Regions from separate parts of the Streptomyces sp. NPDC107538 genome, predicted to be linked through region 2. Evidence: riboswitches for the same ligand, from Rfam matches in the RefSeq annotation. Region 2 holds a riboswitch; each other region holds the start of a gene.
What was found. Region 2 has a riboswitch for cobalamin ahead of ACZ7MG_RS25090 (ABC transporter substrate-binding protein). Riboswitches for the same ligand answer to the same signal wherever they lie in the genome.
Positions count from the first base shown of each region.

Region 1: another riboswitch for cobalamin. It lies ahead of ACZ7MG_RS06810 (ribonucleoside-diphosphate reductase subunit alpha); the one in region 2 lies ahead of ACZ7MG_RS25090 (ABC transporter substrate-binding protein).
Region 3: another riboswitch for cobalamin. It lies ahead of ACZ7MG_RS38505 (cobalamin biosynthesis protein); the one in region 2 lies ahead of ACZ7MG_RS25090 (ABC transporter substrate-binding protein).

Region 1 covers NZ_JBVKAY010000002.1:208,682-218,662, reverse strand. The annotation lists gene ACZ7MG_RS06840 (tetratricopeptide repeat protein) at 1-173, shown strand, start outside; gene def (peptide deformylase) at 325-975, shown strand; gene ACZ7MG_RS06830 (GlxA family transcriptional regulator) at 1,007-1,969, opposite strand; gene ACZ7MG_RS06825 (hypothetical protein) at 2,063-2,281, shown strand; gene ACZ7MG_RS06820 (hypothetical protein) at 2,375-3,172, shown strand; gene ACZ7MG_RS06815 (ribonucleotide-diphosphate reductase subunit beta) at 3,179-4,189, opposite strand; gene ACZ7MG_RS06810 (ribonucleoside-diphosphate reductase subunit alpha) at 4,189-6,657, opposite strand; cobalamin riboswitch at 6,781-6,916, opposite strand; gene ACZ7MG_RS06805 (GNAT family N-acetyltransferase) at 6,980-7,486, opposite strand; gene ACZ7MG_RS06800 (nucleoside hydrolase) at 7,615-8,604, opposite strand; gene mctP (monocarboxylate uptake permease MctP) at 8,727-9,981, opposite strand, start outside.
Region 2 covers NZ_JBVKAY010000007.1:76,025-86,005, forward strand. The annotation lists gene ACZ7MG_RS25060 (ferredoxin) at 1-58, opposite strand, end outside; gene ACZ7MG_RS25065 (glutamine synthetase family protein) at 224-1,594, shown strand; gene ACZ7MG_RS25070 (cytochrome P450) at 1,615-2,919, shown strand; gene ACZ7MG_RS25075 (FAD-dependent monooxygenase) at 3,049-4,224, shown strand; gene ACZ7MG_RS25080 (ABC transporter ATP-binding protein) at 4,294-5,109, opposite strand; gene ACZ7MG_RS25085 (FecCD family ABC transporter permease) at 5,106-6,203, opposite strand; gene ACZ7MG_RS25090 (ABC transporter substrate-binding protein) at 6,200-7,261, opposite strand; cobalamin riboswitch at 7,330-7,536, opposite strand; gene ACZ7MG_RS25095 (RidA family protein) at 7,534-7,953, opposite strand; gene ACZ7MG_RS25100 (DUF6215 domain-containing protein) at 8,092-8,757, opposite strand; gene ACZ7MG_RS25105 (Gfo/Idh/MocA family protein) at 9,074-9,981, shown strand, end outside.
Region 3 covers NZ_JBVKAY010000018.1:78,668-88,648, forward strand. The annotation lists gene ACZ7MG_RS38495 (putative cobaltochelatase) at 1-556, opposite strand, end outside; gene ACZ7MG_RS38500 (cobyric acid synthase) at 744-2,252, opposite strand; gene ACZ7MG_RS38505 (cobalamin biosynthesis protein) at 2,249-3,208, opposite strand; cobalamin riboswitch at 3,316-3,467, opposite strand; gene ACZ7MG_RS38510 (hypothetical protein) at 3,671-3,982, shown strand; gene ACZ7MG_RS38515 (hypothetical protein) at 4,073-4,294, opposite strand; gene ACZ7MG_RS38520 (inorganic phosphate transporter) at 4,324-5,580, opposite strand; gene ACZ7MG_RS38525 (lysozyme) at 5,692-6,441, opposite strand; gene ACZ7MG_RS38530 (class II aldolase/adducin family protein) at 6,639-7,370, shown strand; gene ACZ7MG_RS38535 (alpha/beta hydrolase) at 7,929-9,056, shown strand; gene ACZ7MG_RS38540 (hypothetical protein) at 9,226-9,981, shown strand, end outside.

The sequences.
Region 1 (9,981 bases), on a different contig from region 2:
GTGAGCCGGGGCATCCGGGGCCGCTGGGGCATGTGACGGACGGGCAGTTGTGGGCGCCGGAGCGGGAGTGCGGGGTGGCTGCGCCGGCTTCTCTGGTGCGGGGGTTGCTGGACGGGTGGGTCGCCGACAGTCCGGATTCTCGTGACTGGCGGGATCTGGAAGAGGTTTGTTAGGGGGCTTGCGGTTCGATTTCGGCCGCAGGTTCGGTGGGGCTTCTCGCGCAGTTCCCCGCGCCCCTTACGGGGCGCCCTCCTGCGGGGCGGGATCCCCGTACCCTGTATCAGCATCACCACCCCCTGTTTTCTAGGAAGGCGTACGTCTGTCATGGCCCAGCAGGACACCGATCAGCAGCACGTGGGCGTGCTCCCCGTCGATGACGAGGGGTTCGTCGTCGACACGGAGGACTGCGAGGAGCGCGAGCAGGCGTACCGGGAGCGTGGTACGTCGCTGCCGATCACCGTGGTCGGGAACCCGGTGCTGCACAAGGAGTGCAAGGACGTCACCGAGTTCGGCGACGAGCTGGCGAAGCTGGTCGACGACATGTTCGCCAGCCAGCACACGGCGGAGGGCGTCGGCCTCGCCGCGAACCAGGTCGGCGTGGACCTCAAGGTCTTCGTGTACGACTGCCCGGACGACGAGGGCAAGCGGCACACCGGTGTGATCTGCAACCCCAAGCTGGTCGAACTGCCCGCCGAGGCGCGCCGGTTGGACGACAGCAACGAGGGCTGCCTCTCGGTGCCGACCGCGTACATGCCGCTCGCCCGCCCCGACTACGCCGAGGTCACCGGGCAGGACGAGAAGGGCAACCCGATCAAGGTGCGCGGCACCGGCTACTTCGCGCGCTGCCTGCAGCACGAGACCGATCACCTGTACGGCTACCTGTACATCGACCGGCTCTCCAAGCGTGACCGCAAGGACGCGCTGCGGCAGATGGCCGAGAACGAGCCCCGCTACCCCGTGGTCGCCAACGACTGAGGCGCTGCACCGCGTCGCCGACGGCCCCGCCTCAGGCGACTTCCGGGCCCCGGAAGGTCCGGCGGTAGGTCTGCGGGGTCGTGCCGAGCGACCGTACGAACTGATGGCGCAGCGCGGCGGCGGTGCCGAAGCCGGTGCGCCAGGCGATCGCGTCCACCGTCTCGTCCGTCGCCTCCAGCAACCGCTGGGCCAGCAGCACCCGTTGCCGCAGGATCCAGCGGTACGGCGTGGTCCCGGTCTCCTGCTGGAAGCGGCGGGCGAACGTGCGCGGGGACATGTGCGCCCGGGCGGCGAGCTGCTCGACGGTGACCTCCTCGTCGAGATGCTGCTCCATCCACACGAGCACCTCGCCGACCGTGTCGCACTGCGAGCGGGGCAGCGGGCGCTCGATGTACTGGGCCTGGCCGCCGTCGCGGTGCGGCGGGACCACCATCCGCCGGGCGATCTTGTTGGCGACCTCCGGGCCCTGCTCCTTGCGGACGATGTGCAGACAGGCGTCGATACCGGCCGCCGTACCCGCCGAGGTGATCACCGGGTCCGCGTCCACGTACAGCACGTCCGGTTCGACCACCGCCCGTGGATACCGCCGGGCCAGCTCCTCGGCGTGCCGCCAGTGCACCGCGCACGGCCGCCCGTCCAGCAGACCGGCCGCGCCGAGCACGAACACCCCCGAGCAGACGCTCAGCACCCGGGCGCCCCGGTCGGCGGCCCGGCGCAGCGCGTCCAGCAGCTCGGCCGGGTAGATCCGGTGCAGATAGCTGTCGCCCGCCGGGACGACCACCAGGTCGGCCTCTTCGAGCCGGTCCAGGCCGTACGGCGTGGAGACGGTGAACCCGGCGTGCGTGCGCAGGGTCGGGCCCTCCGCCGACGCGACCGCGAAGTCGTACACCGGCAGGCCCTCGTCGCTGCGGTCGAGGCCGAAGACCTCGCAGACGACGCCCAGTTCGAAGGGATGCACGCCCTCCAGGAGGATGGCGGCCACGTTTTTCAGCATGCCCCCAGTGTGCCTCGGAAGTGGCAGGAATTCGAGGGGGTGCGGCAGTCCTGCCACTGTTTGTCAGGTGCGTTCGGCGCGACAGTGGTGTCCATGGATACGACACAGCTGCAAGGACTCATCGGAACACTGGCCGTCCTCGGACTGTTCGCCCTGGTCGCGCTGCCGGCGATCATCGGCGTCGTGCACGACTGGCGCGTCGACCGGCAGATCGCGAGGGCGCAGGAGCGGCAGATCGCCAAGGCGGAGGAGCGGCAGGTCGCGAAGGCGGAGGAGCGGCGGGCGTCGCACCGCATCGCCCGTGCCGCCTGACCTCGGCGTTCGCCCGAGAACCCGTACTGCCGCATATCTGTACGACAGTGATCGCCCCTCTGTGTAGCCTCTCCTCGACCCAAGGGGAGGATCATGAGACACAGAACGCGCCCCGCACACGGCCGGACCCTGGCCGTGGCGGGCGGGGCGGCGGCCCTGGTGCTGCTCGCGGCGACGGGCGCCCACGCGGAGGGCAGGGGAGACGTCCGCGTCACCAAGACGGTCGTCAACGGCGGCAAGAACGTCATCATCGGAACGGCGAAGACCATCCGGTACCCGGTCGCCGTCACCGTCAAGGACGACTCGGGTGCCAAGAAGATCACCGATCTCAGCACGTTCAACCGGTCCAACGGCTACGGCTTCACGACCTGGGACGGCGACTCTTCCTGCAAGAAGAAGAGCGCGACGACATCCGTGTGCACGGGAACGATGACGGTCGACCCCGGCTGGATCGCCGACAGCGACGACATCGACTCCAACCGCGTCGCCGGAGTGTGGCAGGTCAACGCCACCGTCAAGGCGAACGACGGCGACTACTGGATCTCCGACAACATCGCCCGGTACAAGGTCAAGCGCGCCTCGGTCCTCACCACGGTGATCCAGCCCGAGAAAGTCGCCAAGGGCGCGAAGGTCACCGTCGGCGGCAAGCTGACCCGGGCCAACTGGGAGACCCTCAAGTACGGCGGGTTCACCGGGCAGTCGGTCCAGCTGCAGTTCAAGAAGAAGGGCGCCGCCCGTTACACCACCGTCAGGACGGTGAAGACGGGCAGCGCCGGGAAGCTCACCGCCAAGGTGACCGTCACGGCGGCGGGCAGCTGGCGCTGGTACTTCCCCGGCACGACGACGACCGCGAGGGTCACGTCGGCCGGGGACGCCATCACCTTGAAGTAGCGCGGCTCAGAAGTCCTCGTCCAGGTCGACGGTGCCCTCCACCGCGACCTGGTACGCGGACGGACGCCGCTCGAAGAAGTTGGTCAGCTCCTGGACTCCCTGCAGCTCCATGAAGGAGAACGGGTTCTCCGAGCCGTAGACCGGGGCGAAGCCGAGGCGGGTGAGGCGCTGGTCGGCCACGCACTCCAGGTACTGCCGCATCGACTCGGTGTTCATGCCCGGCAGACCGTCACCGCACAGGTCGCGCCCGAACTGCAGCTCGGCCTCGACGGCCTCCTTGAGCATGTCCGTGGCCTGCTGCTGGAGCAGCTCGTCGAAGAGCTCCGGCTCCTCCTTGCGGACGGTGTCCACCACCTCGAAGGCGAACGACATATGCATCGTCTCGTCGCGGAACACCCAGTTGGTGCCGGTCGCCAGGCCGTGCAGCAGGCCCCGGCTGCGGAACCAGTAGACGTACGCGAAGGCGCCGTAGAAGAACAGGCCCTCGATGCACGCGGCGAAGCAGATCAGGTTGAGCAGGAAGCGACGGCGGTCCGCCTGGGACTCCAGACGGTCCAGCTTCTCCACCGAGTCCATCCACTTGAAGCAGAACTCCGCCTTCTCGCGGATGGAGGGGATGTTCTCCACCGCAGCGAAGGCTGCCGCCCGGTCCTCCGGATCGGGGAGGTAGGTGTCCAGCAGCGTCAGATAGAACTGGACGTGGACGGCCTCCTCGAAGAGCTGGCGGCTCAGATAGAGCCGCGCCTCGGGGGAGTTGATGTGCTTGTAGAGGGTCAGCACGAGGTTGTTGGCCACGATCGAGTCGCCCGTCGCGAAGAACGCGACCAGCCGGCCGATCATGTGCTGCTCGCCCTCGGAGAGCTTCGCCAGGTCGGCGACGTCCGAGTGGAGGTCGACCTCCTCGACGGTCCAGGTGTTCTTGATCGCGTCCCGGTAGCGCTCGTAGAAGTCCGGGTAGCGCATGGGGCGGAGAGTCAGCTCGAAGCCGGGGTCGAGCAGGTTCTGGTTGCTGGGCATCACTGGCAGGCCTCGCAGGACTCGGGGTTCTCAAGGGAGCAGGCGAGGGCCTCTTCCGAGGTGGCGGCCTGCTGGACGGGGATGGACTTCTCGGGCTGGGCCGAGGTCTGTGCTGGCGCCTGACCCTGGCCCTGGGCGGCGCGGGCGATTCGGGTCGCCGGGCGCGAACGCAGGTAGTACGTGGTCTTCAGACCCGACTTCCAGGCGTACGCGTACATCGAGGAGAGCTTGCCGATGGTCGGCGTCTCCAGGAACAGGTTCAGCGACTGCGACTGATCCAGATACGGGGTGCGGGCGGCGGCCATGTCGATCAGACCGCGCTGCGGGATCTCCCAGGCCGTGCGGTACAGCGCCCGTACGTCGGCCGGGATCCAGGTGAAGTCCTGCACCGAGCCGTTGGACTCGCGCAGCGCCTCCCGGGTGCGGGCGTCCCAGACGCCCAGGTCCTTGAGGTCCTTCACCAGATACGAGTTGACCTGGAGGAACTCACCGGACAGCGTCTCGCGCTTGAACAGGTTGGACACCTGCGGCTCGATGCACTCGTACACCCCGGCGATCGAGGCGATGGTGGCCGTCGGCGCGATGGCGAGCAGCAGGGAGTTGCGCAGGCCCGTGGCCGCGACGCGCTCGCGCAGGGCCGCCCACCGCTCCGGCCAGGTCGGCTCCACGCCGTAGTGGTCGGGGTGCAGCACACCGCGGGCCGTACGGGTCTTCTCCCAGGCCGGCAGCGGGCCGTTGCGCTCGGCGAGATCGGCGGAGGCCTCGTACGCGGCGAGCATGATCCGCTCGGCGATCCGCGTGGACAGGGCCTTCGCCTCCGGGGAGTCGAAGGGCAGGCGCAGCTGGAAGAAGACGTCCTGCAGCCCCATCGCGCCCAGGCCGACCGGCCGCCACCGGGCGTTGGAGCGGCCCGCCTGCTCGGTCGGGTAGAAGTTGATGTCGACGACGCGGTCGAGGAAGGTGACGGCGGTCCGGACGGTCTCGTCCAGCCGCTCCCAGTCCAGGTCGCCCGCCGCCGGGTCGACGAACGCGCCCAGGTTCACCGAGCCCAGGTTGCAGACCGCCGTCTCCCCGTCGTCCGTGACCTCCAGGATCTCCGTGCAGAGGTTGGAGGAGTGGACGACATGGCCCGGCTCGGCCGTCTGGTTGGCCGTGCGGTTGGCCGCGTCCTTGAAGGTCATCCAGCCGTTGCCGGTCTGCGCGAGGGTGCGCATCATGCGGCCGTACAGATCACGGGCCGAAATGGTCTTCCTCGCCAGGCCGTCCGCCTCCGCCTTGCGGTACGCGGCCTCGAACTCCTCGCCCCACAGGTCCACCAGCTCGGGCGCGTCGGCCGGGGAGAACAGCGACCACTGCTCGTCGGCGTTCACCCGGCGCATGAACTCGTCCGGGATCCAGTGCGCCAGGTTCAGGTTGTGCGTACGCCGGGCGTCCTCACCCGTGTTGTCGCGCAGCTCCAGGAACTCCTCGATGTCGGAGTGCCAGGTCTCCAGGTAGACCGCGGCCGCGCCCTTGCGCCGGCCGCCCTGGTTCACGGCGGCGACCGAGGCGTCCAGCGTCTTCAGGAACGGCACGATGCCGTTGGAGTGCCCGTTGGTGCCCCGGATCAGCGAACCGCGTGAGCGGATGCGGGAGTACGACAGACCGATGCCGCCGGCGTGCTTCGAGAGACGGGCCACCTGGTGGTAGCGGTCGTAGATGGAGTCCAGCTCGTCCAGCGGGGAGTCGAGGAGGTAGCAGGACGACATCTGGGGGTGGCGCGTACCGGAGTTGAAGAGCGTGGGGGAGGAGGGGAGGTAGTCGAGGCGGCTCATGAGGCGGTAGAGCGCGGCGACCTCGTCCAGCGCACGGATGCCGGCTTCCGCGTCGGCCCCGGTGTCCTCGGCGAGGCCGGCGGCGACGCGCAACATGAAGTGCTGGGGTGTCTCGACGACCTTGCGGGTGAGGGGGTGCCGGAGGAGGTAGCGGCTGTGCAGCGTGCGCAGCCCGAAGTAGCCGAAGCGGTCGTCGCCCGCCGGGTCGAGCAGGGCGTCCAGACGCCCGGCGTGGACCCGGGTGAACTCCGCCGTGCGATCGGCGACGAGGCCCTCCCGGTGGCCCACCGCGATGGACTCGGTGAACGTCGTGACACCTTGCGAGGCGGCCTCGGCGCGGATGCCGATGGCCAGCAGCCGGGCGGCCAGCTTCGAGTAGGCGGGGTCCTCGGAGATGAGGCCCGCGGCCGCCTCCGTGGCCAGCTCGCGCAACTCCGACTCGTCGGCCCGCGCCGACCGGCCGCGCAGGGCGGCGGCGGCGACCCGGCCGGGGTCGGCGTCGGGGAGGTCGGCGGTCAGCTCGGTCAGGGTCCGCAGCAACGCGGTACCGGGACCGTCGGTCTCCGTCGCCGGGGTGGCGGAAGCCAGGTCGGCTGAAACCGGGTCGGCTGAAACCGGTTCGGCTGAAACCGGTTCGGCTGGCGCGATGGTCACGTGGGGCTCTCCCTCGCTCGGCAAGGGGCCTTGCGGAGGGCAGGCGGCTGCACACGAGCGCACGGGGGCGTCGCGTCCACCGGCCCATTCCACGAGGCCCGGACGTCAGGCACCCGGACCGGACGGCCGGGCGCGCTGTCGGCAGGTGTTCGGACTGAACAGGCGCGTGCGAAAGGACGGAAACGCACGCGAGTACACCGTTGCGGGACAGTTCCGGATTCGCACCGGATTCCCCTGCGGCGACAGCGAGCATGAGCATACATCTAGTGCCGGGGCGCGGTGTCACCCCCACATGTTGTGTCGCGATCGACTTCGCAGGGTGTCAGAACGTCAACTCATAGGTGATCAGCGTGAGGTCGGGATGGTCGGGGAGAGGGTTCCAGTCGCGCTCCGGTGTGCGGGTGAAGCCCAGGCGTTCGTAGATGCGATGCGCCGCGTGCATGCGCTGCTGGCTCGACAACACGAGACGTGCACAGCCCTCCACGGCTCGGGCGCGCTCCACGCAGGCCCGCACGAGGGACTCGCCGACGCCCCGCCCGCGCGCTTCCGCGGCCACCGCGAGCATCCGTATCTCGGCCTCTCCCGGACGGGCGATGTCGGCCATGGGGCCGCCCGCCGGGACGAAGGTCACCCCGCCGAGCACCCGGTCGTCCGCCACGGCCACGAGCACGTCTGCCGCGGCGGCTCGCTTCGCCACGTCCCGCAGCTCACCGAGGTACGCGTCGCTCTCCCCGAAGTCCAGCAGTCCGTCGCCGAGGTAGGCCTGTGCGGTGATCTCGCCGAGGCCGGCGTACTCGTCGGGAAGTGCCCGCCTGATCGTGATGTCCATGCGTCGCAGTTTGCACGAGTGGGGGCTCTGCGCGTCTCGGGTTATCCACAGGGGCCGTCGTTCATCCGACGATCGGACCGGACGGGACCGGGTCGGGCTGGGCCCTGGCTGGGCTGGATCGGGCCGGGTCAGGTCGCCGCCGGCCATCGCGGCAGCGTCGTCACGAAATCCCTGCTGAAGTCGCGGGTGCCCGGGCCCAGGGCGACCCGGCCGGTGGCGCGGAGGCGGGCGGTCAGGGCGGGGGACTCGGAGTAGTAGACGCGCCGGGCGGCGGCCGGGACGAACACGGTCTGGCCGCGCGTGAGTTCGCTTCCGCACTCCACGACGACGGCCCCGTCGGCTGCCTCGACGAACGCCTCGTCACCGCAGACCCCCACGGCCAGCGGATCGTGCAGCGGACAGGTGCCGTCGCCGCCGTGGCGGGAGTAGGCGTCCATGTAGGTGCGCATCAGCCGGGCGGCGAGGGCCGTGCCCGGGCCCGCGGCCTCCAGCGCGGCGAGGTCGGCGGGGCGGAACAGCCAGCGGTGCGAGGCGTCCAGATCGACCATGGTGAACGGGATGCCCGAGGAGAGCACCACCTCGGCGGCGTCCGGGTCGGCCCAGATGTTGAACTCGGCGACGGGTGTGAAGTTGCCCGGGACCTGGGCTGCGCCGCCCATGAACACGAACTTGCGGACGCGGCGGGCGAAGTCGGGGTCCTCCAGCAGGGCGATCGCCACGTTCGTGAGGGGGCCCGTGGCGCACACGGTCAGCTCGCCCTCGTGTTCCCGGGAGAGCCGGAGCAGGGCCTGCGCGGACGACTCCGTGGGGTGCGGGGCCGTCGAGTCGGGGAGGGTCTCGTGGCCCAGGCCCGCCGGGCCGTGGAAGGCGGAGGCCTCGCGGTAGGGGAGGCGGGAGAGGGGGCGGCCGGCGCCTCGGTGGACCGGGACGTCGGTGTCGATGCGGAGGGCTCTCGCCAGGGCGCGGGCGTTGGCGTACGTCCCCTCGGCGGGGAGGTTGCCCCCGACCGAGGTGTACGCCTTGAGGTCCCACAGGCCGGTGCCGAGGAGGTACTGGAGGGCTACGGCGTCGTCGATACCGGGGTCGCTGTCGAGGACGATCGGGGCGCGAGCGGTCACCGGGCCAGCGTAGTCGGGGGTGCGTTGCCGGGCGCGGGGAACTGCGCGACCAGCCCCCACGCACCCGCACCCGACAGCGCACCCCCCGCCAACGCACCCCCCCCGCCGGCGAAGCGGAGCGCCTAGTGGCTTGTGCCCGCCGTCGCCGGAGGCAGCTCCACCTGGACGCCCGCGTCGCCCGCGTCGGCCGTGTAGTCCTCGGGGCTGGTCTCGTCGATGCCGTCGGGGGCCTTGGCGGCGCGCAGGACGAAGGTGAGGACGACGGTGACCACGACGTTGAGGACGAAGGCCGTCAGACCGATGTAGCCGATCTCGCCGATGCCGGGGATCTCCGCCGAGGAGCCGCCGAAGTGCTTCTGCGTGGGCGAGGCCACCCCGTACGCGGCGATCGTCCCGTACAGCATGCCGACCGCCCAGCCGGCGAGGAGCGCCCAGCGGTGGCACCAGCGGGTGAAGAGGCCACCGACGAGGGCCGGGAAGGTCTGGAGGATCCAGATGCCGCCCAGGAGCTGGAAGTTGATGGCGACCGTCTTGTCCATGGTGAGGACGAAGGCCAGCGCGCCCACCTTCACCAGCAGGGACACCAGCTTGGAGACCTTGGTCTCCTGCGCGGGCGTGGCGTCCGGCCTGATGAAGTCCTTGTAGATGTTGCGGGTGAAGAGGTTCGCCGCCGCGATGGACATGATCGCCGCGGGGACCAGCGCGCCGATGCCGATGGCGGCGAAGGCGACGCCCGCGAACCAGTCCGGGAACATCGTCTCGAACAGCTGGGGGATCGCCAACTGCCCGTTCTGCACCTGGATCCCGGCCGCGATCGCCATGAAGCCCAGCAGGGCCAGCAGGCCCAGCATGAGCGAGTACAGCGGGAGGATCGTGGTGTTGCGGCGGATCACCTCGCGGCTCTTGGACGACAGCGTCGCCGTGATCGAGTGCGGGTACATGAAGAGCGCCAGCGCCGAGCCCAGGGCCAGCGTCGCGTACGTCCACTGGTTGGCGTCACCGGGGATGAGAGACCCGCGCGGCTTGTCCGTCGCCGGGTTGGTCTGGCTGTACGCCTCGCCCGCCTTGGCGAAGATGTCGTCGAAACCGCCGAGCTTGATCGGGATGTAGATGATCGCCACCGCGATGACGATGTAGATCAGTGTGTCCTTCACGAACGCGATCAGCGCGGGGGCCCGGAGGCCGGACGAGTACGTGTACGCGGCCAGCACGCCGAACGCGATCAGCAGCGGCAGGTCCTTGATGAACCAGTTGGTGTTCTCGCCGCCGCCCACGCCCATCACGTCCAGCACGGCCTGGATGCCGACCAGTTGGAGCGCGATGTAGGGCATCGTCGCCAGGATGCCGGTGAGCGCGACCGCCAGCGACAGGCCCTTC
Region 2 (9,981 bases):
CGGCGAAGACACACTGTCCGTGGTCCTGGCACTTGTTCATGTCGACGACGACCTTCATGGGGACCTCCAACTCGTTTGGCTTCAAACAACATAAGAAGTCGTCCACCCCTGGTCAATACCTGTCCAGGTGGATAATTTTTCCGTCCGACCCCCTTGCGGGCCGCTGTGGTCGTTCTTATCGTTTGGCACCAAACAACTGGTCCGAGCCGCCGAGGAGACAACGGTGAGCGCATCCGAAACACCGGCCGTCAGGCACCAAGCCGTCGCGCACCACCAGGAGCGGCTGGCCGCCGAGGGCATCGACGTGGTCCGGGTGACCTATCCGGACCTGATCGGCACCGACCGGGCCCGTGACGTGCTGCTGGAGCAGCTGCCGACGGCCTGCGAGCACGGACTCGCCTTCTGCAAGGCCGTCTACCACACCTCACCGCAGGGCGATGTCGTCCCCGTCGCGGGCGGTCTGGACGCCGGGCTGCCGGACATCCACGTCCGCCCGGACCTCGACACCCTGGTCGCCCTGCCCTGGGAGCCCGGCGTCGCCACCTGTCTCGGCGAGACCATCGACCCGGCCACCGGGGCACCCGCGCCCGAATCGCCCCGCGACTTGCTGCGCTCGGTGCTCGCGCGCTGCGCCGAGCAGGGGCTGCGCCCGGTGGTCGGCCCCGAGCTCGAATACTTCCTCTGCGACGAGGACCCCGGCTCTCCGAGCGGCTGGAAGCGGTACTCGGGCGCCGCCGGTGCCGTCTACACCGCCGGCCTGCGCGCCGACCCCGACAACCACCTCCTGCGCACCCTGCGCCACCTGCGCGATCTGCGCATCGGCGTCACCAACGGCAACCACGAGTTCGACGGCGGCCAGTTCGAGATCAACCTGACGCACTCCGAGGCGCTCTCCGCCGCCGACCGCTCCTTCCGCTTCAAGGCCGCCGTCAAGGAACTCGCGCGCAAGGAGGGCCGCCTCGCCACCTTCATGGCCCGGCCCTTCAACGACGCGGGCGGCTCCGGCTTCCACCTCCACCTCTCCTGCGACGACGAGCAGGGGCACAACGCCTTCGACGACCCGGCCGGGCAGTACGGGCTGTCCGCGACCGCCCGGCACGCCATCGCCGGTGTCCTCGCCCACGCCCCGGCGCTCGCCGCCCTCGCGAACCCGACGGTCAACTCCTACAAACGCTTCGGCCCGGACACCCTCGCCCCCTGGCTGATCGACTGGGGCCTGGACAACCGCAGCGCCATGGTCCGCGTCCCGCCCGAGCGCGGCTCCGGTGCCCGCCTCGAACTGCGCCTCGGCGACGCCGGCGCCAACCCGTATCTGCTGATCGCCGGCACGATCGCCGCCGCGCTGCTCGGCGTCCGGGCGGGCGAGGAGCCCCCGGCCCCGCTGGAGGGCTACGGCTACGACACCGCCCGCTCGGCCGTCCTGCCGATGGGTCTGTCCGCCGCCCTCGACGCGCTGGAGGCGGACACCGCCCTCACCGAGATCCTCGGCAAGGACTTCACCACCTCGTACCTCAGCTACAAGCGCGACGAGGTCGAACGCTTCCAACGGCACGTCACCGACTGGGAGTTCACCGAGTACGCCTACCACCTGTGACGCCCGGGAGAACCACCACCATGACCGCTTCCGCCCACCTTCCCACCGCCTTCGCACGCGAGGCCGTGGAAGAGCCCATGCCGCTGGACGACGTGGACCTCGCCGACCTCGACAACTTCACCGACGGCGTCACCCCCTGGCGCATGTTCCACACCCTGCGCCACGAGGACCCGGTGCACTGGCAGCCGGAGGACGCCCCCAACTCCGGTTTCTGGGCGGTCACCCGGCACGCCGACATCGCCCGCGTCGACCGCGACGCCGAGGCCTTCACCTCGACGAAGTTCGTCAACCTCGAAGAGGTCGACGAGGACCAGATCCGCACCCGCGCCTCCATCCTGGAACTGGACGGCGTCCGCCACCGCGCGCTGCGCAGCGTGATCCAGCGGCAGTTCGGCGCCGGCGTCATCAACAGCTACACCGACTTCCTGCGCGGCCTGACCGCCACCACCCTCGACACGGCCCTCGCCAAGGGCACCTTCGACTTCGTCGCCGACGTCTCCGCCGACTTCCCCATCAACGTCCTCGCCCGGCTCCTCGACGTCCCCCCGGAGGACAACCAGAAGCTCATCGACTGGGGCAACCGCATCATCGGCAACACCGACCCCGACTACGCGGACGTCCTGCTGAACAGCGCGGAGAGCGAGCAGTACCGACACCTTCCGTTCCGCTCACCCGCCTCCCTCGAAGTCTTCGAGTACGGCCGCGAGTTGGCCCGGCAGCGCCGCGGCGGCGACGGCACCGACCTGGTCTCCAAGCTCGTCAACACCACCCCGCGCGACGGCGTCCCGCTCTCCGCGCAGGACTTCGACAACTACTTCCTGCTCCTCGTCGTCGCCGGCAACGAGACCACCCGCCACACCATCACCCACTCCATGCTGGCCCTGCTCCAGCACCCGGAACAGCTCGCCCGCCTCCAGGAGGACCCCTCCCTGATCCCGGTGGCGACCGAGGAGTTCCTGCGCTGGGCGTCCCCCGTCTACCACTTCCGCCGCACCGCGACCCGGGACGTCGAACTCGGCGGCAAGCAGGTCAAGGAGGGCGACAAGGTCGTCATGTGGTACGCCTCCGGCAACCGCGACGAGGCGGTCTTCGGCGACCCGTACGCCTTCGACGTGGCCCGCGCCGACAACGACCATGTCACCTTCGGCAAGGGCAGCCCGCATCTGTGCCTGGGCAATCTGCTGGCCCGCACCGAGATCCGCATCATGTTCGAGGAGCTGATCCCGCGCCTCGCCGACATCCGCCTCGCCGGCGAGGTGCCCCGCGTCCGCTCCAACTTCGTCAACGGCATCAAGAAACTCCCGGTCGAGGTCACCCTCGCCTGAGCCCCGGCCCGAACCGAGTCGGTCGCCTTCCCTCCGTGCGCCCGCGCGCGGCGACTTCGCGTCGTCGCACGCCTGCCCCCGCCGCTCGTCCGCCGGTAGCGTGGGACGGTATCGACCTGAGGTGGGGGCATGAGGGCGATCGTCGTGGGGGCGGGCATCGGCGGGCTGGCCGCGACGCTGAGTCTGCGGCACGCCGGGTGCGAGGTGACCCTCGTCGAGCAGGCGCCGCGCTTCACCGAGATCGGCGCCGGAATCCAGCTCGCGCCCAACGCCACCCGTGTCCTGCGCCGCCTCGGCGTCCTCGACGCGGTCGCCGCCCGGTCCAGCCGGCCGTCCCGGCTGTCCTTCCGTACCTGGTCCGACGGCAGCGAGATCTGCCACTACGCGCTGGGCCGCGCGGCCGAGGACGCGTTCGGGGCGCCGTATCTCCAGGCCCACCGGGCCGATCTGCACGCGGCCCTGGCCGCCGCCGTGCCGTCCGACGCGGTGCGGCTGGACACCGTGGCCGTGGGCATCGACCAGGACGACACCGCCGCGCGGGTGACGACGGCCCACGGCGACCGCTTGTCGGCCGACCTCGTCGTCGCCGCGGACGGCGTACGATCCGCGGCCCGCCGGTGGCTGTTCGGCGCCGACGAGGCGCTGTTCTCGGGGACCGCCGCCTACCGCTCGCTGCTGCCGGCCGCGCGGGTGGCCGACCTGGACCTGCCGGAGTACGCCCTCTGGCTCGGCCCGGGGCGGCACTTCGTGCACTACTGGGTGCGCGGCGGCGAACTGCTCAACGTCGTGGGCGTCGTGGGTGTCGTCGGCACCGACGCGGCCCGTGAGTCCTGGACCGCCCGCGCCGAGCCGGAGGAGCAGCTGCGGGCGTTCGAGGGGTGGGACCCCCGGGTGCGCGACGTCCTCGGCCGCACGGGCACGGTGCTCCGGTACGGCATCCACACCCGGGCCCCGCTCGCCCGCTGGAACATCGGCCGGGTCACCCTGCTCGGCGACAGCGCCCACGCCATGGTGCCCTTCCACGCCCAGGGCGCCGCGCAGGCCCTGGCCGACGCGGCCGTCCTCGGCGACTGCCTCACGGGCGCGGCACCGGCCGACGTACCCGACGCGCTCGACCGTTACGTGCGCCGGCGGCTGACCACCGCCACGCGGGTGCAGACCGGGTCGGCGCGGGCCGGCGAGGACTACCACCTCCCGGACGGACCGGAGGCACGCGCCCGCAACGCCCGGCTGGCCGCGCAGGCGACGGAGAACGAGTTCGGCCCGCACGCGGGCGCGTGGGGGGTCGACGCGGCGGACGCGTAGGCGCCGTAGCGCCCCCCGTCACCGTCCCTGACCCGCCCCCGCCAAGCCCACCCCCGTCCTGCCCGTCCCCTAGGCGACCGGTCCCAAAAAGCGGATGTGTGGCCGGTCGTCGGGGCCGGGCTGGGTGATCGTGGCTCGGACGCCGTAGACGTCGGCTATCAGGGGCTCGGTGAGGATGTCGTGCGGGGTGCCGGCGGCTACGACGCGGCCCTGTTTGAGGATCACCAGCTGGTCGCAGTACATCGCGGCGAGGTTGAGGTCGTGGAGGGCGACGACGGTGGTCAGGCGGAGTTCGCCGATCAGGGTCAGCAGGGCCAGCTGGTGCTGGATGTCGAGGTGGTTGGTCGGCTCGTCCAGAAGGAGTTCGCGCGGCTCTTGGGCGAGGGCGCGGGCGATCTGGACCCGCTGCCGCTCCCCGCCGGACAGCGTGTGCCAGGACCGGTGCGCCTTGTCGGCCAGACCGGTGCGGGCCAGCGCCGTACGGACGGCCTCCTCGTCGGCCGGGGCGACGGGCGTCCAGGCCCGACGATGCGGGACCCGCCCCAGCCGTACGACATCCAGGACGGTCAACTCGACCTGGGTGTCCGCCTGTTGGGCCACGACCGCGATCCGCCGGGCGACCGCGCGGCGGCCCACCCGGTCGAGCGGCCGGCCGTCGAGCGTGACGACACCGGAGGCGGGCGCGATGACCCCCGCGAGCAGACGCAGCAGCGTGGACTTGCCCGAACCGTTGGGGCCGAGCAGCCCGGTGACGGTCCCGGGCCGCGGCGCCAGACCGACCCCGTCCAGGATCAGCGTGCCGTCCGCGCTCCGCGAGACCCGCTCGGCCCGCAGCCCGGCGGAATCCATCAACCCCGTGGCGTCCGCGTCCGCGTTGTCCGTCATCGGGTGCTCCTCGTCCGGTACATGATCGCGACGAACGCCGGGACGCCGATCAGGGACGTCACCACACCCACCGGCACCTCCTGCGGGTCCAGGACGGTACGGGCGAGGGTGTCGACCCACACCAGGAACACCGCCCCGGCCAGCGCGGTGGCCGGCAGCAGCCGTCCGTGCCCGGAGCCGGTCAGCGCGCGGGCGGCGTGCGGCAGGACCAGCCCGACGAAGCCGATCGCCCCGGCCGAGGCGACCAGCGCCGCCGTCAGCAGCGCGGTGACGCACAGCAGCACCAGCCGGGTGCGGGCCACGGACACCCCGAGCGAGGCCGCCGCGTCCTGCCCGAACGCGAACGCGTCCAGCGCGTGGCCGTGCCCCAGACAGACCAGCAGCACCCCGACCAGCACCGCCAGACACACCGTCACATCCGTCCAGTCCGCCCCGCTGAGCGAGCCGAGCAGCCAGAACAGCACCGCGCGGGTCGTCTCGGCGTCGGCGGCCGTCATCACCATGAAGGAGGTCAGCGCGGAGAACAACTGCATCGCCGCGACACCGACCAGCACCACCCGGTCCGTCGTCCCGCCGAGGATGTGGCTGAGCAGCAGCACCAGCCCGAAGGAGACCACCGCTCCCACGAACGCGCCCCCGGACACGGACAGCGCGCCGCCGCCCACGCCGAGCACCACGACCACGACCGCGCCGGTCGACGCCCCGGAGGAGACGCCCAGCACGAAGGGGTCGGCCAGCGGATTGCGCAGCAGCGACTGCATCACCGCGCCGCACACCGCCAGCCCGGCCCCGCACACGGCGGCCAGCAGGGTGCGCGGCAGCCGCAGATTCCACACGATGCCGTCCCGGATGGGCGTCAACTCCGTGTGTCCCCAGCCGAGATGGGCGACCACCGTGGACCAGACGTCGACCACACCGATGTCCGCCGGTCCGATGGTGATCGCCACGGCCACGGAGAGCGCCAGTGCCACGAGCCCGGCCACCCACGCCACCGATCGCCGCACCACCCGCACGACGAACGGCGCCCCCGCCCCGGCCCTATTAACCGCCCCCGCCCTGGCCTCCGCCCCCGCATCGACCTCCGCCCCCGTCATCCCGCGAGGCCGTACGCGCGGAGCGCCGCCGCCACCTTCTCCACGCCCTCGACGGTGCGGACGGTCGGGTTCATCGCCTGCCCGGACAGCAACACGTACCGCTTCTTCTTCACCGCCGTCATGTTCCTGGTGACGGGATCGGACTCCAGGAACTCGATCTTCTTCGCCGCCGTCTCCGCCGTCTGCTGCTTGCGGACCAGATCGCCGATGACGAGGACATCGGGGTCGCGGTCGGCGACGGTCTCCCAGTTGACCTGGGGCCACTCCTCGTCGGTGTCGTCGAAGACGTTCTTCGCGCCCAGTTCACGGGTGATGACACCGGGGGCACCGCAGCAGCCCGCGAGGTACGGGGACTGGGCGTTGGCGAACCAGTACATGACGGTCACGCCCTCGGCGTCCAGGCCCGTGGTCGCCTTCTCCACCCGGGACCTCAGCTCGGCCACCAGCTTCTCGCCGCGCTCCTCGACCCCGAAGATCCGCGCCAGATCGCGGACCTCGCCGTAGACCGCGTCCATCGTCAGCGGCTCGGTGCGGACGCCGTCGCCGTCTCCGCTGTTGTCCTTGCCGACGCAGTCGGAGGGCGAGAGATAGGTGGGGACGCCGAGCTTCTCGAACTCCGCCCGGGTCGCCACCCCGCCCTTGCCGAGGGTGGAGGCGAACGAGGAGACGACGAGGTCGGGTTCGGCGTCCAGGACCTTCTCGAAGGAGGGCGCGTTGTCGGCGAGCCTCGGCACCTTCGCGTCGGCCTTCTCCAGGGCCTTCGGCAGCGGGTCGGTCCAGGTGGCGGTGCCCGCCATGCGGTCGGCGAGGCCGAGGGAGAGCAGGATCTCGGTGGTGCCCTGGTTGAGGGAGACGGCACGCTGGGGCGGGCTGTCCACCCGGACCCGCTCACCGCAGTTGTCGAGGGTGACCGGATGACCGGCGGACTCGCCCGCGGCCGCCCCCGAGGCGGCGGACCCGGCGGACCCGTCGGACCCGGAGCCCCCGCAGCCGGTCAGCAGCAGCGAACCGGCGGCCAGGAAGAGGACGGCATGACGGACAGGACGTGCGAGCGGCACGGGACTTCCTTCGGCGTCGAGGGCTCATGCGCGAAGCCCGGTCGTACGGAGCTGTCCCGGGCACCCCTCGGCGCCGGGGACCGCCAGCAGGTCTTCGGACTCGGGGTCACCCGGACGGGACGCCTTCCCGGACCGCGATCGTGACCGCCGTCCAGTGGCCGTTGCCCCGCCCGTCACCCTCACCGCTGCGCGTCAGCTCCGGATTCCCACCGGATTCCCTGACCCGTACGCCCACTTGCGCGCACACGAGTTCGACTGGCGTCGGCAAGCTATCACAGGCCCTCTCCGTCGACGACCGCCGTGGCCTCGATCTCCACCAGGTGTTCGGGGATGTCGAGGGAGGCGACGCCGAGGAGGGTGACCGGTGGGGTCGCGGTCACACCGAGCTTGGTGGCCGCCCGGGAGATGCCCTCCAGGAGGGTGGGCATCTTGTCGGGGCTCCAGTCGACGACGTGGACGTTGAGTTTCGCCACGTCGTCGAAGGAGGCGCCGGCCCCGGCCAGTGCGGTGCCGACGTTCAGGTAGCACCGCTCGACCTGCGCGGCCAGATCGCCCTCGCCGACGGTGACGCCGTCGGCGTCCCAGGAGACCTGTCCGGCGACGAAGACCAGCTTCGTGCCGGTCGCGACCGCCACCTGCCGGTACACGTCGATCTTCGGCAGTCCGTCGGGGTTCAGAAGGGTGATGGACATGTCGTACGCCTCCTCGTCATGAGCGCCCGAGGGGCTCATGTGCTCTCTCGTGGTTACCCGGTAACCGTAGGAGAGTGGCCGCTGACGTGGAAGAACGCACTTTTCGGTGCCTGGGTTACCGCACGGTGACCCAGCAGTTCAGGCGGCGGGTTTCCACCCCGGGATCGTCGGCAGGACCTTCTCGGCGACACGGAACAGGGCCGCGTCGTCGGGGATCTGGGAGTCCTGGCGGTAGATGACGAGCTCGAAGGTGCTGCCGCTGTCCTCGGGGTCGGTCGCGACCAGCAGACGGCGGGCGACGCCTCCGGGGCCGGACTGGGGGTCACTGCCGTCGAGCCCGAAGGAGATGGCGATGGTCTGCCCCGAGTACAGGGCCGCCTTGTGCCCGAGGACCGTCCTGGTCTCGGCGCCGGCGCCCAGATAGCCGACCGACTCGGCGACCGGGAGGTCCTCGTACGACGCCGACAGCTCCACGGTGTAGGTGTCCAGCTTGACGGTCGCCTCCGGGGTGACGGTCTTCGTGCCGTCGGCCCAGGTGGACTTGCTGTCGCTGCCCGACGCGGTCACCGCCTGCTCGGTCGGTGTGCCGAGGAGTCCCGGCAGGTCGGAACGGTTCAGCGCGGTGCACAGCCGCGCACCGGAGATCTTGCCCCGCGCCGCCGGCGAGGCGTCGTCCGAGGCCGAGCAGGTCGCCGGTCCCAAGGGCTCCTGCGTCCCGTCGAGGAGGTCCCCCAGAAACCACAGGGTGCCCAGGATCATTCCGACGGTCGCCACCGCCGAGAACACCTGGGCCCCGGTGCTCATTTCCTTCCTGGGCCCGGATCCCGCGCCTGCCCCTGCGCCCGCCCCCGTGCCTGCCCCCGCGCCCGCCCCTGACCCTGCCGGCGAACCCGCAGCGGACCCCGTGAAATCGTCGACCATGCCCCCGTGCCCCCACGTTGATGTGCACACGCCTCACGCGCGCCGGGGGAGCCTAACCGGTGACCGTCACGCGGGGAAACGGAATTCCGCCGAGCCGTGGATGGGCATGATGGCCCGGTGGCCCGGCGCCACGAGACGGCCGACCGCCTGCCGGGCCCCCTCGTCGTCGGCCACGAAGGGCACGAAAGGACGGAACGGTATGACTGAGCACGGCTCCCTCGGTGTCGCCGTCATCGGCACCGGCCGGATGGGCGCCGACCATGTGCGCCGGATCGCCGAGGTGATCAGCGGAGCCCATGTGGCCGCCGTCGTCGACCTGGACACCGACCGGGCCGAGGCGATCGCCGCCGGTGTCGAGGGCTGCGCGGCCTACGGCGACCCGGCCGAGGCGCTGGCCGCCCCCGGTGTCGACGCCGTCCTCGTCGCCTCCCCGGGCCCCGCCCACGAGGCCGCCCTGCTCACGGCCTTCGCGCACGATCTGCCCGTCCTGTGCGAGAAGCCCCTCACCCCGGACTCCGCCTCCGCGCTCCGGCTGCTGGAGGCGGAGCAGCGCCTCGGCCACCGCCGGGTGCAGGTGGGTTTCATGCGCCGCTACGACCGCGAGTACGTCAGGCTCAAGTCCCTGCTGGACAGCGGCGAGTTGGGCCGACCACTGCTGCTGCACCAGCGGCACCGCAACGCCTCGGCCCCGCCCGGCTTCACCGACGCCATGGCCATCAACGACTCCGTGGCGCACGAGATGGACGTCACCCGCTGGCTGCTCGGCCACGAGATCACCGCCGTCACCGTGCTGCGGCCCCGGCCGACCGCGTACGCCCCCGAGGGCCTGAGCGACCCCCAGTTCGTCGTCTTCGAGACCGACCGAGGTGCCGTCGTCGACGTCGAGATCTTCCTCAGCGCCCGCTACGGCTACCAGGTGCAGGCCGAGGCCGTCTGCGAGAACGGCACGGCCCGCATCGGCGACGGACACGACATGCTCGTCACCACGGCGGGCCGCTGGGGCGGCACGGTCACCCCGGGCTACCTCGAACGCTTCGAGGACGCCTACGACCGTCAGGTCCAGGCATGGGTCGACGCCACCCGGCGCGGCGAGGTCACCGGACCCAG
Region 3 (9,981 bases), on a different contig from region 2:
GCTCGCCCTCCTCGGGGTTCATCGTGCCGACGAGCAGGAACCGCGCGGCGTGCCGTACGGAGACGCCCTCGCGCTCCACGTACGAGGCACCCATCGCGGCGGCGTCCAGCAGCAGGTCGACGAGGTGGTCGTGGAGGAGGTTGACCTCGTCGACGTAGAGGATGCCCCGGTGCGCGTCCGCGAGCAGGCCGGGCTCGAAGGCCTTCACGCCCTCGGAGAGCGCCCGTTCGATGTCGAGGGCGCCGACGAGCCGGTCCTCCGAGGCCCCGACCGGCAGCTCGACCATGCGCGAGGGCCGCGTCTCGAACGCCGGCTCGTGCGGCCCGTCCGGACACGCGGGGTCCGGCTTCAGCGGATCACACGAGAACCGGCACCCGACGACGACCTCCACCTCCGGCAACAGCGCCGCGAGCGCCCGCACGGCGGTGCTCTTCGCGGTGCCCTTCTCGCCGCGCACGAGCACACCGCCGATGCGCGGGGAGATGGCGTTGAGAAGCAGAGCGAGTTGCAGGTCGCCCTGCCCGACGACGGCGGTGAAGGGGAAGTGCGTGCTCACGCGGTGGTCCCTCCTAGAGGTGAACAAATGAGACGACTGCGGACCGGCGGGATGAAGAGCACGGGGCGCAGCCCCTGCTCTTCAGGGGCGCGGGGCTGTGACATCTGCGGCTCCGCCGCGTGGGCGCGAGAAGCCCCACCGGCCCGCGGAAGAAGCTCCCTCCCCCGGCGGGGAAGACCCGGCGCCCTCATCCCGGCGCCCCCGGCGGCACGAACGGCAGCCCCGCCGGCGCCCCCGACTCGATGAGCCGCCACAGCGCATCCGTGTCCGCGTGCTCCTCGATCAGATCGCCGAGCCGGTCCAACTGCTCCTCGCGCAGCGCGGCGAACGACGTGTCCGGGGCCGGTACGAACCGCCGCCCCGACGCGGCTGCCACCTCACGCAGAAAGGCCCGCCGGAACCCGTCCGACTCCAGCGACCCGTGCCAGTGCGTGCCCCAGGTCTGCCCGACCCGGCACCCGTCCAAGAAGGCTTCCCCGCCCAGGACTTCGGCGACCCCGTGATGGATCTCGTACCCCTCGACCCGCTCCCCGAGGGCCTCACCCACGGGCCGGGTGAGCGTCTTCTCCTCGGCGAACCGCACCCGGACGGGAAGGACGCCCAGCCCCGCCACCCGCCCCCGCCGGCTCTCGACCTCGTCCTCGATCCGCTCCCCGAGCACCTGGAACCCGCCGCAGATCCCCAGCACCGGCCGCCCTTCCGCCGCACGCCGCACGAGCGCGTCGGCGAGCCCGCGTTCCCGCAGCCACTCCAGCGCCCGAACGGTGCCCCGGGTGCCGGGGACGACGACGAGGTCGGCGTCGGCCAGTTCCTCGGCCCGGTCCACGAACCGCACCACGACACCGGGTTCGGCGGCGAGCGCGTCCACATCGGTGAAGTTGGACATCAGCGGCACCGCGCACACGGCGACCCGCAGCACGTCCTCCCCGACGGGCGGCGCGACGTTCGACTCCCGGACGGTCCCGCGCAGCGAGACCCGCAGCCCGTCCTCCTCGTCGATCCCGAGCCCGTGCCGGAACGGCAGCACCCCGTACGTCCGCCGCCCGGTCAGCCCGTGCAGCATGTCGAGCCCCGGCTCCAGCAGGGTGACGTCCCCGCGGAACTTGTTGACGAGGAACCCGGCGACGAGGGCCTGATCCTCGGGGGAGAGCAGCGCGACGGTCCCGAAGAACGACGCGAAGACCCCACCCCGGTCGATGTCGCCGACCACGAGCACGGGCAGCCCGGCGTTGCGGGCGATCCCCATGTTGACGATGTCGGTGCGCCGGAGATTGATCTCGGCGGGCGAACCGGCCCCCTCACAGATCACCGCGTCATACGTGCCCCGCAACTCGGCGAGACACTCCAACACGGTCCCGAGCAGCCGCTGTTGCCGCCCCCCGTGATAGCCGCGCGCACTCATCTCGCCCACGGGCTTCCCGAGCAGCACGACCTGGCTGCTGCGCTCGCCCCCGGGCTTCAGCAGTACCGGGTTCATCAGCGCGCTGGGCTCCACCCGGCAGGCCTGCGCCTGCATGGCCTGGGCCCGCCCGATCTCGGCGCCCTCCTTCGTCACGAAGGAGTTCAGCGACATGTTCTGCGCCTTGAACGGCGCGACCTTCACCCCCTGCCGCACCAGCCACCGGCAGATCCCGGCGGTGACCACACTCTTCCCCGCGTCGGAGGTGGTCCCGGCGACCAACAGCCCACCGCTCATCCCTGACTCCCCAACCGCCTCAAGACCCGTCCCCGCAGCACCGAGGCCCCCGCACCGACCCCGAGCGCCAGCCACCCGACCCGCCGGGACAGCCGAACGGCCCGCTCGATGTCCTCCACGGCGACCGCCCGCCCCTCCCCATTCAGCACGGGCCGATGCTCGACCCGCCCCCCGTACGACAACGTGCCCCCCAGACGCACTCCGAGCGCCCCCGCGAACGACGCCTCCACCGGCCCCGCGTTGGGACTCGGATGCTTCCCCGCGTCGGCCCGCCAGGCCCGTACGGCTCCCCGGGCGTCCCCACCGGAGGCCGCGGCCAGCACGGCCGTCAGCCGGGCACCCGGCCACCCCGCGACATCGTCCAGCCGCGCGGAGGCCCAGCCGTAGCGCCGGTACCGCTCCGACCGATGCCCGACCATGGCGTCCAGCGTGTTGACGGCCCGGAACCCCACGAGTCCCGGCACCCCGCCCACGGCCCCCCACACGAGCGCCCCCACCACCGCGTCGGACGTGTTCTCGGCGACGGACTCCACGACGGCCCGCGCGATCCCGTCCGCGTCCAGCGCCTGGGGATCCCGCCCGCACAGATGGGGCAACCGCGCCCGCGCGCCCTCGACATCACCCGTTTCGAGGGACCGTCCGACGGCCCGCGCCTCCCGCCCGAGCGAGGTCCCCCCGACGACGGCCCAGGTGGCGGCGGCGGTCAACGCGACGGAGGCCGCGCGCGACGGCCGTACGGCAGCGGCGGCTACGGCGCCCAGCGCCACGGCGCCGCCCGCGCACACCGCGGTGTGCAGCGCGCCCCACCCACGGTGGTCCCGCCACAACACCCGCTCCACGGCACCGGCGGCCCGCCCGAACGCGGCGACCGGATGCCCCCGGCGCGGATCGCCGAGCAGCAGATCACCGAGGAGTCCAGCGGCGGCGCCGTACGCGAAGACGCGATCGGCACGCACCGGTTCAGCCGTTCACGGGGTCGGGCAGGGACCGGGCACGGGGCTTCGACGGGCAGCCGCGCAGGGCGCACATGGCGTTGTGTCCTCACTCAGGGTGTCCACGCCCTGGTTCGACGAGACCGACGGCGAGAGTTCCTGGCTCCCGGGAGGCACTTCGACCTGCTTCCCGGTGACAGTGGCGGGACCGCGCCGGACTCGCACCGGCTTCCTCTTCTGCCGTCGTACATGGCCCCGGCAGTCCACCACGCCCCTTCGAGACCCGTCAACTTGCTGTTGACCTGCGACGCAACGGTGTGCCGAGCCCCACACCGCCGGTCGTGACGGGTGGGGGTCAGGAGCACCGGGAATCGTGACGCGCTGCTCGTCTTCCGCTACGCGGTGTGCTGTGGTTGTCTGGCGGGGCTTGTGGACCCGGGAGCGGGCGGATCGTGAAGATCCGCTCGGGGGACGGGAGGTGCACACATGGAAGAGCGAGCGAGGGAGACCGCCTCGGCGTGCCTGCGGCAGCCGGGTCTCTGGCGGGAACGGGTGACGGCGGCCGCTCCACTGGCGCTGTTCTGCTCCGTGATGGGCGTGCTGTCCGTCGGAGTGGGCGCCCTGGCCGCGCTGTTGGTGCCGGGCGGTGAGGTGCGTGCCCTGGTCTGGCTGGTGGTGACCGTGCTCGGCGCCGCCGGAGCCGGCCTGTGGTGGGGGCTGACCCCCGTCACGGAACGGCTCCGGGTTCTTAACCGGGCGCTGGGGGTGGCGCGGCCCCGAAGGCCGCACCACCGCTGACCAGCACTGACCACCGTGACGGGGTCGTGGGTTCTCCGGTCTCCCGTTTCCGGTCTCCGGTCTCCGGTCTCCCGTCTCGGGTTTCCGGTCTCAGGTCATGATCAGGGAGATGCCGTACGCCACCGCCGCCGCGCACAGTGCGAAGCACGCGTACGCCCCGGTGGTCGCGAGGGCCACCGAGTCGCCCCGGGTCGACGCCTGTTCCCGCTTGGAGAGGCCGACGATGCCCAGGGTGAAGAGGCCGACGAGGGCCACGGTGACCACGAGGCTGACTCCGAAGACGGAGCCGAGGGCTGCCCAGTCGATGTGCATGGTGGTGATCTTCCTCAGGGTCGCGGGGCTCAGACGGCGGGCGTCGGCGCGGACGAGTTCGCCGAGGCCGTCGTCTCGGCGGCGGGGGCGGGTGCCGGGATGGTCGCCGACAGGTCCTCGGCCACGGTGCCGGCCACCGGCGGCGTCACGGCGGCGATGGCCGTGGTCACCACCCCGGGCGGCTCCTCGGTGTCGTTGACGTTCGTGTGGTCGACGACCTCACGGCGCGAGACCATCCAGATCGCGGCACTGGAGGCCACGAGGAAGACCGCGACGACGGCCGTGCCCCAGCTGCCGAACGACGTGACCCACTCGGCGAGCGCCGCGACCAGCGCGGCGGCCGGCAGGGTCAGCCCCCACGCCACGAACATCCGGGTCGCGGTGGACCAGCGGACCACCCCGCCCTTGCGGCCGAGGCCCGCGCCCATCACGGCACCGGAGACCGAGTGCGTGGTGGAGAGCGAGAAACCGAGGTGCGAGGAGGCCAGGATGACCGTCGCCGCACTGGTCTGGGCGGCGAAGCCCTGCTGCGGCTGAAGGTCGGTCAGGCCCTTGCCCATGGTGCGGATGATGCGCCAGCCGCCCAGGTAGGTGCCGAGGGCGATGGCGGCGCCGGCGGAGACGATGACCCACACCGGCGGGTCGGAGTCGGGCGCGAGGGCGCCGCCGGCCACCAGGGCGAGGGTGATGATGCCCATCGTCTTCTGGGCGTCGTTGGTGCCGTGGGCCAGCGAGACCAGACCGGCGGAGGCGATCTGCCCGGCGCGGTAGCCCTTGCCGGCGGCCTTCTCGCTGGTGTGCCGCCCCAGCCTGTACGTCAGCTTGGTGGCGAGCATCGCCGCGATGCCCGCGACCAGCGGGGCCGCGACGGCGGGGATCAGCACCTTGGTGACGAGCACGTCGCCGTGGACCGCGCCCACGCCGACCGAGGCGATCGTGGCGCCGATGAGGCCGCCCATCAGGGCGTGCGAGGAGCTGGAGGGGAGCCCGACCAGCCAGGTCAACAGGTTCCAGAGGATGGCGCCGACGAGCGCCGCGAAGATGACCTCTGGCTGTATGCCGGACTCGTCGACGAGCCCCTTGGAGATGGTGTTGGCGACCTCTATGGACAGGAACGCGCCGACAAGGTTGAGCACGGCGGACATGGCCACCGCGACCTTGGGCTTCATCGCGCCGGTCGAGATGGTCGTGGCCATCGCGTTGGCGGTGTCGTGGAAACCGTTCGTAAAATCGAACGCAAGCGCGGTGATGACCACGATCGCGAGGATCAGCGAGAAGTTTTCCATTTACCCAGGCTTCTTTCGGACGTCATTGGCACGAGGACCGTAGGCAACCTGGGTGAACGGAAGATGAACTGGGGTGGGCGTGGGGGTGTAGTGGTTGAGGGCGGGTCTCTGCTACCCCTCCGCGAACTCCTTCAGCCTGCCCATTGACCCGTTGAAGAGATTCTGGTCACCCGGCAGGCTGCCGCTGCCGTTGTCGTACTGCCAGATCGTCCAGAACGTCCACCCCGCCGGAAGCTCTCCCGCCCCCGAGGAGTCGTACCGGGCCAGCCACAGCGCGTGGTTCGCGCCGAAGGCCGCGCTGTTGCCGGTGCAGGTCTTCCACCAGTGGGTGGTCGTGTAGATCACCGGACGGCGGCCCGTGAGGCGCTTGACCTCGTCGCTGAACGACGTGATCCAGCCGACCATCCTGCTGTTGCTCAGGCCGTAACACTTCTTCTTCTTGTCGTACGGGTTGTACTCGATGTCGAGCGCCGGAGGCAGCGTCCGGCCGTCCGCGCGCCAGTCGCCGCCGTTGTCGACGAAGTGGCGGGCCTGGGCCTTGCCGGACGACGAGTTCGGCACCGCGAAGTGGTACGCGCCACGGATCAGGCCCGCCTCGCCCGAGCCGTTGTACTGCTGGGCGAAGTACGGGTTGCGGTAGGTGGTGGACTCGGTCGCCTTGACGTAGACGAACCTGGCGCCCTTCGCCTTCGCGCTCGACCAGTTCACCTTCTTCTGGTGCGAGGAGACGTCGTGCCCCTTCGGCTTGGCGGCGGCGGAGACGGGGAGCTCCACGAGAGTGGTCCCCCCTAGGGCGAGCGCCGCGACCGAGGCGGCGAACACGCGGTGGCGACGGCGGAACGGCTTGTGGGCGCGATCCATGGTTCCCCCCGGAATGGCGACTTGTGCGACAAAACACCCGGAGGTTACTGGAAGGTCGCCGTATCGCGGTCGATCACCGGCCAATCGCCAACTCCGGGCGATGTATGCGTATATGGGCTCTTCCGAAGGCCCGCGTCCGCCCCTACAGTGCCCACTCCCGGCACCCGCCGGCCCCCTCCGCCTGGCAGGATCACCGCATGGCTGAGCAGCGGCGCGACACCGGGGACGAGCGGGACGCGGGTGAGGACGCGCGGGGTTCGCGAAATGTACGGCGGCGGGACGTGCCGGACGAGGTGGCGCGGGCGTGGGACGACCTGGTCGGGACGGCCCGCCGGACGGTGGCCGACGGTCTGGTCGTCGGCACCTCCGGCAATGTGTCCGTACGCGTCGGGGAGACGGTCCTGGTCACACCGACGGGCGTGCCGTACGACCGACTGACCCCGGAGGACGTGACGGGCGTCGACCTCTCCGGCCGGCAGGTCCTCGGCACGCTCCGGCCGACCAGCGAACTCCCCATGCATCTGGCTATCTACGCCACCACCGACGCCCGGGCCGTCGTCCACACCCACGCGGTCCACGCGACGGCCGTCTCCACCCTCGTGAGCGAGCTGCCGCTGATCCACTACATGTCCGCGGCCCTCGGCGGACCCGTCCGCGTCGCCCCCTACGCGACCTACGGCACGGCCGAGTTGGCCGAGAACATGCTCCGCGCTTTGACAGAGCGCACCGGCTGTCTCCTCCAGAACCACGGCACGATCACGTACGGAAGCACCCTCTCCGAGGCCTACGACCGCACGGCCCAGCTCGAATGGATGTGCCACGTCTGGCTGACGGCATCCTCCGCCCCGGGCCTCACCCCACACCTGCTCACCCCCGACCAGGTGGCACGGGCGGGCGAGCGGCTCCGAGGATACGGCCAGCCGAAGTAGCCCCACCCACCCGGCCTTCCGCCCGGCCCCCGTCCGGCTCTCCGTCCGGGCCTCCGTCCGGCCCCCGTCCGGGCCTCCGCCCGGCCCCCGTCCGGGCCTCCGTCCGGGCCCCCGTCCGGCTCTCCGTCCGGGCCTCCGTCCGGCCCCCGTCCGGTCCTCTGCCCGGCCGTCCGCCCGGTCCTCTGCCCGGCTTTCCGCCCGGCCTTCCACCCGGCCCTCTGCCCAAGCCCCCGCCCGGCCTTCTGCCGGGCCCCCGCCCGGCTTTCCGCCTGGCCCTCTGCCCGGGCCCCCGCCCGGCCTTCCGTCCGGCCTTCTGCCTGGGCCCCGCCCCGGCTTTCTGCCCGGCCCCCGCCCGGCCCCCGCCCGGCCTTCCGTTCGGCCTTCCGCCCGGACCCCTGTCCCGGCCCCCCGCCCGGCCCCCCGTCCCGGCCCCGGAGGGCGACCCCGGTCCCGTATGCGCCCCTCCGTGCGCCGGGCCGCGCCGGTCACTCCTGCGCGGTCCACCCCTGGGCCCCCGCCCACTGGCCCCCGGACGGGTCCGCCAGGACACTGGGACGCGTGGGTGCAGTCAAAGCAGCAGTCGTGGCCGTCGGGGTCGCGTTCGCGGCCGGGGCGGCCAGTGTCGCCGCGGGCCGGCTGGCGAGCGATGTCGCGTTGAAGGCGCCGCCGGGCGAACCCCTGCCCACCGAACCCCGGCTGACCGTGCACTCCACCGCCGCCGGCCGCATCGCCCTGACCCGCGCCTTCGCCTCCCGGCGCCCCGGCGTCTACGGCCTCACCGGCAACGGCTCCCACGCCGTCGTCGGCACCGTCCTCGACGGCGCCCCGCACGCCCCCGACGCCGTCGTCCGCCGCCTGGAACGCGTCACCCACGGCACCCTGGAGCCCGGCGACAAGGTGCGGCTCACCCCCGCACTCCACCTCGGCGACCCGCGCACCGCACTCGGCCTCGACCACGAGGACGTCGAGATCCCCGGCGAACTCGGCACCCTGCCCGCCTGGTTCGTGCCCGCGGCCCGGGACACCTGGGTGATCGCCGTGCACGGCCTCGGCGCCACCCGCGCCCACACCATGAACGTCATGGAGTTCCTGCACCACCACCGCTTCCCGGTGCTCGCCCCCGCCTACCGCGGCGACCCGGGCGCCCCCCGCTCCCCGGACGGCCTGAACCACCTCGGCGAGACCGAGTGGCGCGACGTCGACGCCGCCCTCAGGTACGCCGTCCGGTCCGGCGCCGAGCGGATCGTCCTGCTCGGCTGGTCCACCGGCGCCACCATGGCCCTGCGCGCCACCACGCACTCCGCGCTGCGCGACCGCGTCGCCGGACTCGTCCTGGACTCCCCGGTCCTCGACTGGCCGGCCACCCTGCGCGCCCTCGCCGCCGCCCGCCGCACCCCCGGCGCCCTGCTGCCCCTCGCCGTCCGCGCCGCCCAGGGCCGTACGGGACTGCGCGCCGCCCCCGCCGGCCAGGACACCGACCCGCCGGGCCTCAGGACACCGACCCTGCTCTTCCACGGCCCCGAGGACACCGTCGCCCCCTGGGGCCCCTCCCGCCGCCTCGCCGCCCGCCGCCCCGACCGGGTCACCCTCCGCCCGGTCCGCCACGCCCCGCACGCCGCCATGTGGAACGCGGACCCCAAGGAGTACGAGGAGAGCCTGCGCCGCTTCCTGACACCGCTGATGTAAGCGCGTTCGGCCGGGCCCACCCCAGACAGGTACGACCCATTCCGTTTAGTGCCGAACCAAGATGATCCCCGCCGATGTCCCCCCGGAGGGACCCGTGCGTTGGCCACCCCTGTCGCCCGCTGTGACATTCCGTTTGGGTTTTCGGACCGTCAACCGGAAGACTGCCCCCGTGACGTCCCGTACCCCGCGCGACTCCAGGCTCCGCCTCGTCGGCCCCCGAACCCTGGCCGCCGCTCCCCGAGCAGCGGTGACCCAGCGCCGCCGACCGGCTCCCCGGCCCCCGGAAGGCACACCGCCGCCCGTGGAACTGGCCCGCATGGCCCGCGCCGTCCTGGCCGACGCGGCCCGCGTCGCCCACTGGGCCGATGCCGCCCTGCGCCCCGGCCGCGAGAGCGCGAGCCCCGACGGCCAGGGCACCCTCTCCGCCGCCACCGCCGAACGGGCCGCCGACGACCTGGGGCTGACCCCGGATCAGGTCCGCCACGACTGGGACACGGCCCGACTGGCCGGCCTCGTCGAGGTGCACGGCGACAGCGCGCGCCCCGGCTGGCGCCTGCGCGCCTGGCACCGCGACGACAGCGCCGTACTGCGCGGCTGGGTCGCGTTCTTCGACGCCTGGTCCATCGCCTACCCCGAGCCCGAGGAGCGCGAGCCCGCGGCGGTCGCCGAGGTCGTCTCGGCCATGCCCCAGGTGCTCTCCTTCCTCCAGCTCTCCGCCGGTCCCGTCCCCGTGGAGCAGCTCCTCGACCTGCTGGAGCAACGGGTCACCGAACTGCGCACCGAACGCTGCGAGGTCCCTTATGGCCCGCAGCCGGAGCCCAGCCCCGAGCCCGCCGAGGACACCCCCCTCGCCCCCCTCCTCGACTGGTCGCTGCGCGCCCTCGCCTCCGTCGGCGCCCTCACCTACGGCGACGCCCAGGCCACC